DNA from 2 places in the Marinobacter sp. UBA2688 genome. Region 1 is predicted to be linked to the other one. Evidence: predicted binding sites of a transcription regulator. Region 1 holds the regulator's gene; the other holds the start of a gene.
The links. The regulator sigma-54, encoded in region 1, starts transcription at its own class of promoters, with help from an activator protein. The targets are predictions, from matches to a motif close to ANTGGCATNNANNTTGCTNT.
Positions count from the first base shown of each region.

Region 2: the regulator sigma-54 is predicted to act here: its motif matches at 1,502-1,521, upstream of glnA (glutamate--ammonia ligase).

Region 1 covers NZ_DELU01000007.1:110,070-114,258, reverse strand. The annotation lists gene rapZ (RNase adapter RapZ) at 1-18, opposite strand, end outside; gene ptsN (PTS IIA-like nitrogen regulatory protein PtsN) at 47-517, opposite strand; gene hpf (ribosome hibernation promoting factor) at 613-921, opposite strand; gene B3M52_RS01895 (RNA polymerase factor sigma-54) at 1,046-2,572, opposite strand; gene lptB (LPS export ABC transporter ATP-binding protein) at 2,725-3,450, opposite strand; gene lptA (lipopolysaccharide transport periplasmic protein LptA) at 3,428-3,961, opposite strand; gene lptC (LPS export ABC transporter periplasmic protein LptC) at 4,044-4,189, opposite strand, start outside.
Region 2 covers NZ_DELU01000025.1:37,987-42,175, reverse strand. The annotation lists gene typA (translational GTPase TypA) at 1-1,116, opposite strand, end outside; gene glnA (glutamate--ammonia ligase) at 1,675-3,078, shown strand; gene B3M52_RS15385 (DUF4124 domain-containing protein) at 3,254-3,784, shown strand; gene glnL (nitrogen regulation protein NR(II)) at 4,113-4,189, shown strand, end outside.

The DNA.
Region 1 (4,189 bases):
GACGATGATCAGTTTCATAGCCCGTTCACCTTGGATGTGGAGTTGTTCAGCTTGTTTCGGCTGTCATCCGGCGATAGAGAGAGCCTGCATCAGTGCACTGACGCAGCTGGTCGCAGAATGCACGTTCGTTGAACTTCTCAGCAAGTTGGCTCAAAAGCTCAAGATGCTCGCTGGTGGCTTCCTTGGGGACAATCAAGGTGAAGACGAGGTCCACCGGCTGGTTGTCGATAGCATCGAACGCAACGCCTTCTTCCAGGGTCAGCAAAACGCCAACCACGTGATCCAGCCCTTCCAGTCTGCAGTGGGGGATCGCGATGCCCTGTCCGATACCCGTACTCCCCAGTCGCTCCCGTGCGACCAGATTAGTGAATATCTGGGTGTCGCTGAGCAAAGCGTCGTGTTGCTGGATCTGCTCGGCAATGGTTTCCATAACCCGCTTTTTGCTAGAGGCAGGCACCCGGCAAAGGGTTAGCTCCGGCGCGAGAATGTTCTCGATAGTCAGGGATGTGTCGGTCATGAATCGACTGCATTTCCGTAAAAAAAGGCTGCGGCACGTGTTGCATGGTTAGCCAGTGCCGCAGCTCGATTAACTGTCATGCCGGGGGCGTCGTCCTAGCGGGCGCCGTTCCCGTGCATCCGGTCTACGTTCTTTTCCTTGTGCTTTAGAATCTGCCTGTCCAGCTTGTCTACCAGTCCATCAATGGCAGCGTACATATCGCTGTTTTCGGCCTTTGCGTGAATCTCACCACCTATCACGTGAAGCGTAGCTTCCGCCATCTGGCGCACTTTTTCCACCTCAAGGGTAACCTGGCAATTGCTGATATGGTCGAAGTGCCGCTCAAGCTTTTCAAATTTGCCTGATACGTAATCTTTCAGTGCGGGAGTCAGTTCTACGTGATGGCCTGAAATATTGAGTTGCATAGGCTTCTCCTGTTTTCAGCTTGCCGGCACCCGTTAGGATACCGGCTGTGTGCCACAGCGTTATGCTGCAGGCGGTATACTTTCAGGAAAGGGCTCTCCCCGTGAGGCCGGGAACAGACGCTTCCTACACCAATCGCTTTCGCTCGTTGGACGGAGGAATGTGCATTGCCTCGCGATACTTGGCCACGGTTCGTCTAGCCACCTTGATACCCTGGTCTCCTAGCATGGCTGCAATTTTGCTATCGCTCAATGGCTTTTTCGGAGTTTCCGTTGCAATCAGCTTCTTGATCATCGCGCGGATTGCCGTGGATGAGCACTCTCCACCCTCGTCGGTACTGACATGGCTCGAGAAAAAATACTTAAGTTCAAATATGCCCCGCGGCGTGTGCATGTATTTCTGGGTGGTGACCCTTGAAATGGTCGACTCGTGCATTTCCACCGCCTGGGCAATATCCGAGAGAATCAATGGTTTCATGGCTTCCTCGCCATGATCCAGAAATCCCTGCTGGTGCTCGACAATGCGCGTGGCCACCTTAAGCAGGGTTTCGTTGCGGCTCTGCAGGCTCTTGATGAACCACTTTGCCTCCTGCAACTGGTCCCGCAGGTAGGTGTTGTCAGCACTGCTGTCCGCACGCTTTATAAGAGAAGCATAGCTTGCATTCACACGAATGCGCGGTGCAATTTCAGGATTCAGTTCCACGCGCCAGCGTTCATTGTGCTTGCGCACGATTACATCCGGGATGACGTAGTCTGGCTCGGCCTGATCCAGGGTGTCGCCGGGACGGGGGTTTAACCCGGTAATAAGTGCCAGAACGTCCCGTAGCTGCTCTTCTTTCAGGCGGCTGCGGCGTAACAGCTGGGCGTAATCACGGTTGCCCAGCAGGTTTATGTAGTGGGTAATCACCAGTCGCGCCTGAGCCAGCCAGGGTGTTTCCGGGGGCAGCTGATTCAGCTGGATCAGCAGACATTCCTGCAGATTACGGGCGAACACGCCGGGTGGATCGAAGTGCTGCAGGCGATGAAGAACGGCTTCCACTTCGTCCAGTTCCAGCGGGTCTTCGTCGGATTCGTCCACCATGCCTGAATGAATTTCTTCAAGCGGAGAGGTCAGGTAGCCGTGGTTATCAACCGCATCCATCAGGGCATGGGCGATGGCCTGATCCCGCTCGCTCATGGGCGTCAGGTTCAGTTGCCATTCCAGGTGGTCCTGGAGCGTTTCGGTGGGGGAGTTACGGGTTTCGAAGTCGTGGTCGTTTTCGTCGTCGTTACGGGCTGCTGACGCGGGGGCTGACTGGTAAATGTCATCCCAGGCGGTGTCGACGGGAAGATCATCGGGAATGGTGTCGGGACTGTCCGTTTCTGATGACCAGTCAGGTCCGTTTTCGGATTCGTCCCACTCAGTAGCGGTGTCTGAAGCGGTGTTGGATTCCTCGGTTGACGCCGTTTCAGACGACTCGTTGTCACTGTCCGTTGATTCCGGATTCTGGTTGTCGTCGTCTTCGGAGGTTTCCAGCATTGGGTTGGATTCCAATGCCTGCTGGATTTCCTGCTGGAGGTCCAGGGTGGAGAGCTGCAGAAGCCTGATAGCCTGTTGCAGCTGGGGCGTCATGGTCAGGCTTTGGCCCAGCTTTAACTGTAGTGAGGCTTTCATAACCATGGTTCAGGATCCGTCACTCGGTCTCTCTCTTCCGTCACTCAGGCTCTCTCTTTACGTCATCAGGGCGCTTTCTGGAGCCCAGGTTGCACAAAAACTCTTTGTATGCTGGCTACTTGCCGCACCAAGCAAGTTCTTTGCCGAGTGTACTACAGGCGAAACTCGTTGCCCAGATACACTTCCTTGACCTGCTGGTTGGCCAGTATATCGTCCGAATTACCAGAGGCAATGATGTGGCCGCCGCTGACAATGTAGGCATTCTCGCAGATGTCGAGGGTTTCCCGCACGTTGTGGTCGGTGATCAGTACGCCGATACCCTTGTCCCGCAAGTGTCGGATGATCTGCTTGATGTCGCTCACCGAGATCGGGTCGACTCCGGCGAAGGGTTCGTCCAGCAGGATGAACGCCGGCTCCATCGCCAGCGCCCGGGCAATTTCCACCCGTCGTCGCTCGCCGCCTGACAGGGCCATGCCGACGCTATCGCGGATGTGGGTAATGTGAAACTCTTCAAGCAGTTCCTCTAACTTGGCCTCCCGGTCAGCGCGTTTGAGTTCGCGGCGGGTTTCCAGGATCGCCAGTATGTTGTCGCGTACGGTAAGCTTGCGGAACACGGATGCTTCCTGGGGCAGGTACCCGATTCCCTTGCGGGCACGACCATGCATGGGCAGCGGCGTTATGTCCTGATTGTCGATGGTGATTCGACCGTTGTCGGCGGGAACCAGGCCAACAATCATGTAGAAACACGTCGTTTTGCCCGCGCCATTGGGGCCGAGTAAGCCGACGATCTCGCCACTGCGAATTTCCAGGGAAACGTCGATGACGACCTTCTTCTGTTTGTAGCTTTTTGCGAGGTTACTGGCCCTGAGAACTGCCATCGATGTCCTGTCCGTTAGGGTTGTTATCTGGATTGCTACCGGCGTTGCCGCGCGGCTGGATGACCATTTCGACGCGACCGCTGCCATCGCCCTGGTCAGCAGAGCCTTCTGCGGTCACCACGCGTTCGGCGCTGTCATAATGAATGACGTCGCCCCGGAACAGGTTGCCGCCCTGTTCGATCACAGCTTCGCGCTGAAAGGTAACCCGGTTGTCGGAGGCGGACCAGGTGATCGTTAGCGCACGGGCGTCGGTTTCGCCCTGGCCTTCCATGGCAGGCTGGCGGTAGCGTGCCGGGGTACCGGTGGCTTCAATGCGGCTGACGCCATTCACATCCCGGTGGAGTACAACTTTGTCCGCCATAAGGTTGGCATCGCCCTGGCTCATTTCAACCGAGCCGGTATAGGTTGCAATGCCCTGGCCTTCGTCGAGCCGCGCGTTGTCGGCATTGACCCTGATGGGTTGGTCAGACTCAAGATCAAAGGCCGCGGCGAACGGCATGCCCACGGTCATTGTCAGCGCCAGGACAATCGCTGAGACTGCCGGGCGCGATGCCACCGGTTGGTGCCTATTGCGGTGAGGGTTGGGCATGAATTTACTTGCCGGTCTCATAGCGTCCTTCCACGTCAGAGTCGAGTTCGAGGATTCGGTCATCAATCCATGCCTTCATGCCGGTTGCGCGGGTCAGGCTGAACGAGTCGGTCAGTTCCACCGGGGCGTCTGTGTAAACAGTACGCTCTG
Region 2 (4,189 bases), on a different contig from region 1:
GTTTTCGATCAACACTGAGAGGTGCAGCTCGCCACGGCCGGATACCTTGAACTTATCTGCCGACTCACCTTCTTCAACTCGCAGAGCAACGTTGTGCAGCAGCTCTTTTTCCAAACGCTCTTTGATGTTGCGGCTGGTGACAAACTTACCTTCCTTGCCACAAAACGGTGAGTCGTTGACCTGGAACGTCATGGAAACCGTCGGCTCATCCACCGTCAACGGCGGCAAGGCTTCAACATTGGCCTGGTCACACAAGGTGTCAGAGATGTACAGCTCATCCATGCCGCTGACGCAAATAATGTCGCCCGCCTGCGCTTCGTCGACTTCAACACGCTGCAGCCCGGAATGGCCCATGATCTTGAGAATACGGCCCTGGCGCTTTTTGCCGTTGGCACCAATGGCCGTAACCGGAGAGTTGGTTTTAATCTTGCCGCGCATAATGCGGCCGATGCCAATAACGCCCAGGAAGCTGTTGTAGTCCAACTGAGAAATCTGCATCTGGAACGGACCGTCCCGGTCGACGTTGGGCGCAGGTACGTGATCAACGATGGCCTGGAAAACCGCGTCCATGTTGTCGTCCAGCTTTTCGTGATCCATTCCGGCAATGCCGTTCAGGGCACTGGCGTAGACAATCGGAAAGTCCAGCTGCTCATCGCTGGCGCCGAGGTTGTCGAACAAGTCGAACACCTGATCCACTACCCAGTCCGGGCGAGCTCCAGGGCGGTCAATCTTGTTCACGACGACAATCGGGTGCAGGCCCGCATCAAACGCTTTCTGGGTGACAAACCGGGTTTGTGGCATCGGGCCATCAATAGAGTCAACCACGAGCAACACGCAATCGACCATACTCATGACACGCTCGACTTCACCCCCGAAATCGGCGTGACCCGGGGTGTCCACGATATTGATGTCGTAGTCGTGCCACTTCAGCGCCGTGTTCTTGGCCAGAATGGTAATACCACGTTCTTTTTCCTGGTCATTGGAGTCCATGACACGCTCGTTTTCGAGCTCTTTGCGATCCAGAGTGCCGGACTGGCGAAGAAGCTGGTCAACCAGTGTGGTCTTGCCATGGTCAACGTGGGCGATGATGGCGATATTACGAAGTTTATCAATCACAACTATAATCCTGCAGCATGCACTGAATGACCTGAGAGGTCTTCAGTAGGCGCAAAGCCCCTTACATGCCGTCTCAAATCCGTAAAATGAATTTCATTTGTCGGGCCGGGAAGCCCGAATACCCCCTGAAGAAACTCAGCGTCTGTGCTGAATACCTGAGGCAAAAATGAAGTGGCGCGCAGTATATAGCAAACTCACTTGCGTTTATATGAAGAAAAACGCCTATCGAAGCAACAACCCATCTGCATCATTTTGGTGCATTATTTCAGCTATCGCACCGTTTTAACGCACCACGAAAGAGCGATAGGGCCACCCAATCAGCACATATCGCTCCAAAACAGCCCGAACGCCTTGGTATTGCGCACTTGTGGCGCATGCATCAAAAACTGGCAAGGCTATTGCTAAACCTTAAGCAGCCGAATTTGCAGGTAACTCGCAACAGCTTTTGTTAAGCTGCCCTACCTGAAAGAAAGATCGGGAGTCAGCACTGCTGAACGATCCGGCAACAATGTACACAGAAATCGCCCGCACGGCGGGATAACAGACGGAGCATGCACAATGTCCAAGACGATTGATCTGATCAAGGAACACGAAGTCAAATGGATCGACCTGAGATTCACTGACAGCCGTGGCAAAGAACAACACGTAACGCTGCCGGCCACCGAGGTGGACGAGGACTTTTTCAGCGACGGCAAGATGTTCGACGGCTCTTCAATCTCCGGCTGGAAAGGCATCAATGAATCCGACATGATTCTGATGCCGGACGACAGCACCTCCGTGCTGGACCCGTTCACCGAAGAAACCACACTGAACATTACCTGTGACATCGTAGAGCCTTCCACCATGCAGGGCTATGAGCGTGACCCACGCTCCGTTGCCCGCCGTGCGGAAGAGTACCTCAAGTCCACGGGCATCGCTGACGGTGCCCTGTTTGGTCCGGAACCTGAGTTCTTTGTTTTCGATTCTGTTAAATGGAATGTGGATATGCAGGGCGCTTCCTACCACATCCACTCTGAAGAAGCCGCCTGGGTATCCGGCGAAGACTTCGATCGCAACAACATCGGTCACCGCCCGGGTGTTAAAGGTGGTTACTTCCCGGTTCCGCCAGTGGATAGCCTGCACGACCTGCGTGGCGCCATGTGTGCCGCTATGGAATCCATGGGCCTGGAAATTGAGGTTCATCACCACGAAGTCGGCACCGCTGGCCAGTGTGAAATCGGCGTTGGCGCCAACACCCTGACCCGCAAGGCTGACGAAGTGCAGATTCTCAAGTACTGCGTACACAACGTGGCCCACGCCTACGGTAAAACCGCCACCTTCATGCCCAAGCCTGTGGTTGGTGATAACGGCTCCGGCATGCACGTACACATGTCCCTGAGCAAAGACGGCAAGAACCTGTTCGCAGGTGACAGCTATGCCGGCCTGAGCGAAGCAGCGCTTTACTATATCGGTGGTGTCGTCAAGCACGCCAAGGCCATCAACGCCTTTACCAACCCTGCAACCAATAGCTACAAGCGTCTGGTTCCGGGCTACGAAGCACCGGTTATGCTGGCCTACTCCGCCCGTAACCGTTCGGCCTCCATCCGTATTCCATACGTGAACAGCCCGAAAGCACGTCGTATCGAAGTGCGTTTCCCTGACCCGGCGGCCAACCCGTACCTGGCGTTCGCTGCATTGATGATGGCCGGCCTGGATGGTATCCAGAACAAGATCCACCCGGGCGATGCCATGGACAAGGATCTGTACGACCTGCCGAAGGAAGAAGCGCTGAACATTCCGAAGGTTGCTGAAACCCTGTCCGAAGCTCTGGATTGCCTGGCTGAAGATCATGAATTCCTGACCCGCGGCGGCGTGTTCACCGAGGACATGATTGCCGGCTACATCGATCTGAAGCGCGGTGAAGTTGAGAAACTGAACATGACCACGCATCCGGTCGAGTTCCAGCTCTACTACTCCTGCTGATCCGTTCGTAAGGATCAGCAACCCAGAGAAGCCCCGCCTTGCGCGGGGCTTTTTTGTGTACGGCCGCACATTTCGACCAGCCTTAACGGAATGTAACCAAGCTGCCGGGTAATGGCGTTGAAATACTCATGACTGGCGCTGATAATCGGGTAAAACAATCAGACAGGTTGTCTCTATGAACGCACGGCTTGCACTACTCTCTGGCATTGTCGCTCTTGCGGCGCTTCCGGTTTCCGCCGAGGTCTATCGTCAGGTGGATGCTCAGGGCAACGTTACCTATACCGACGAGCCCTCGGAAGGCACCCCTGCTGAGGAGATCAAGGTAAAACCGGTCACCACGGTCACTCTGCCAAAACTCGAAGCGGTTCGGGAGCCAGAGCGGTTGCGGGAAAAAGTGCAACAGGAAGGCTCCGTCTACGACAGCGTCCGCTTCCTCGCGCCGGGTGATGACCAGGCCTTCCACAGTGGCAGCGGCGACGTGGAATTCCGCGTGACCAGTTCACCTGGCCTTCGGGGCAGCCACAAGTACGAAGTAACTCTCGACGGCCAACCGGTTGGCCAGAGCGCTTCCGGGACAGTGATGGTGCGCAATGTGTTTCGCGGCACCCACGATGCAGGCGTCAATATCGTCGACAGCAACGGTGTTACCGTCAAGAGCGGCGAAACCATTACCTTCACCATCCACCGGCCCAGCGTCAACAACTGATGCACCCTTCCGGGGCCCCGACCGTTTCGGGCCGGGGCGCCATACAAACGCAGACCTGTAGCGGTTAGCGAACCACCACGCCATTCCTGCTTGCCCCATTTTAGTGCGGTCGCACCATAAAAAAGCCATACTCTGACCATTCCCAGAGCGGATATCCGCGGGCAGGCTTTACGCAATGATATTTCTGCACTACACCACGCCGTGTTCACAGGCCTGTAACCCGCATGCCCGCTAAATGCGCACTGTCATCGCCACGAACAGCCAATGTGGTTCGTTTTTTGCAAAACTGCCTTAGCAACCCGCAAGGCCCATCAAAAGGGACAAACGAATGGCAATACCGGCCGGATACAAAAGCATACTGGACAGCCTGACCACAGCCGTACTGGTGCTGAGTGACGGGTTAAG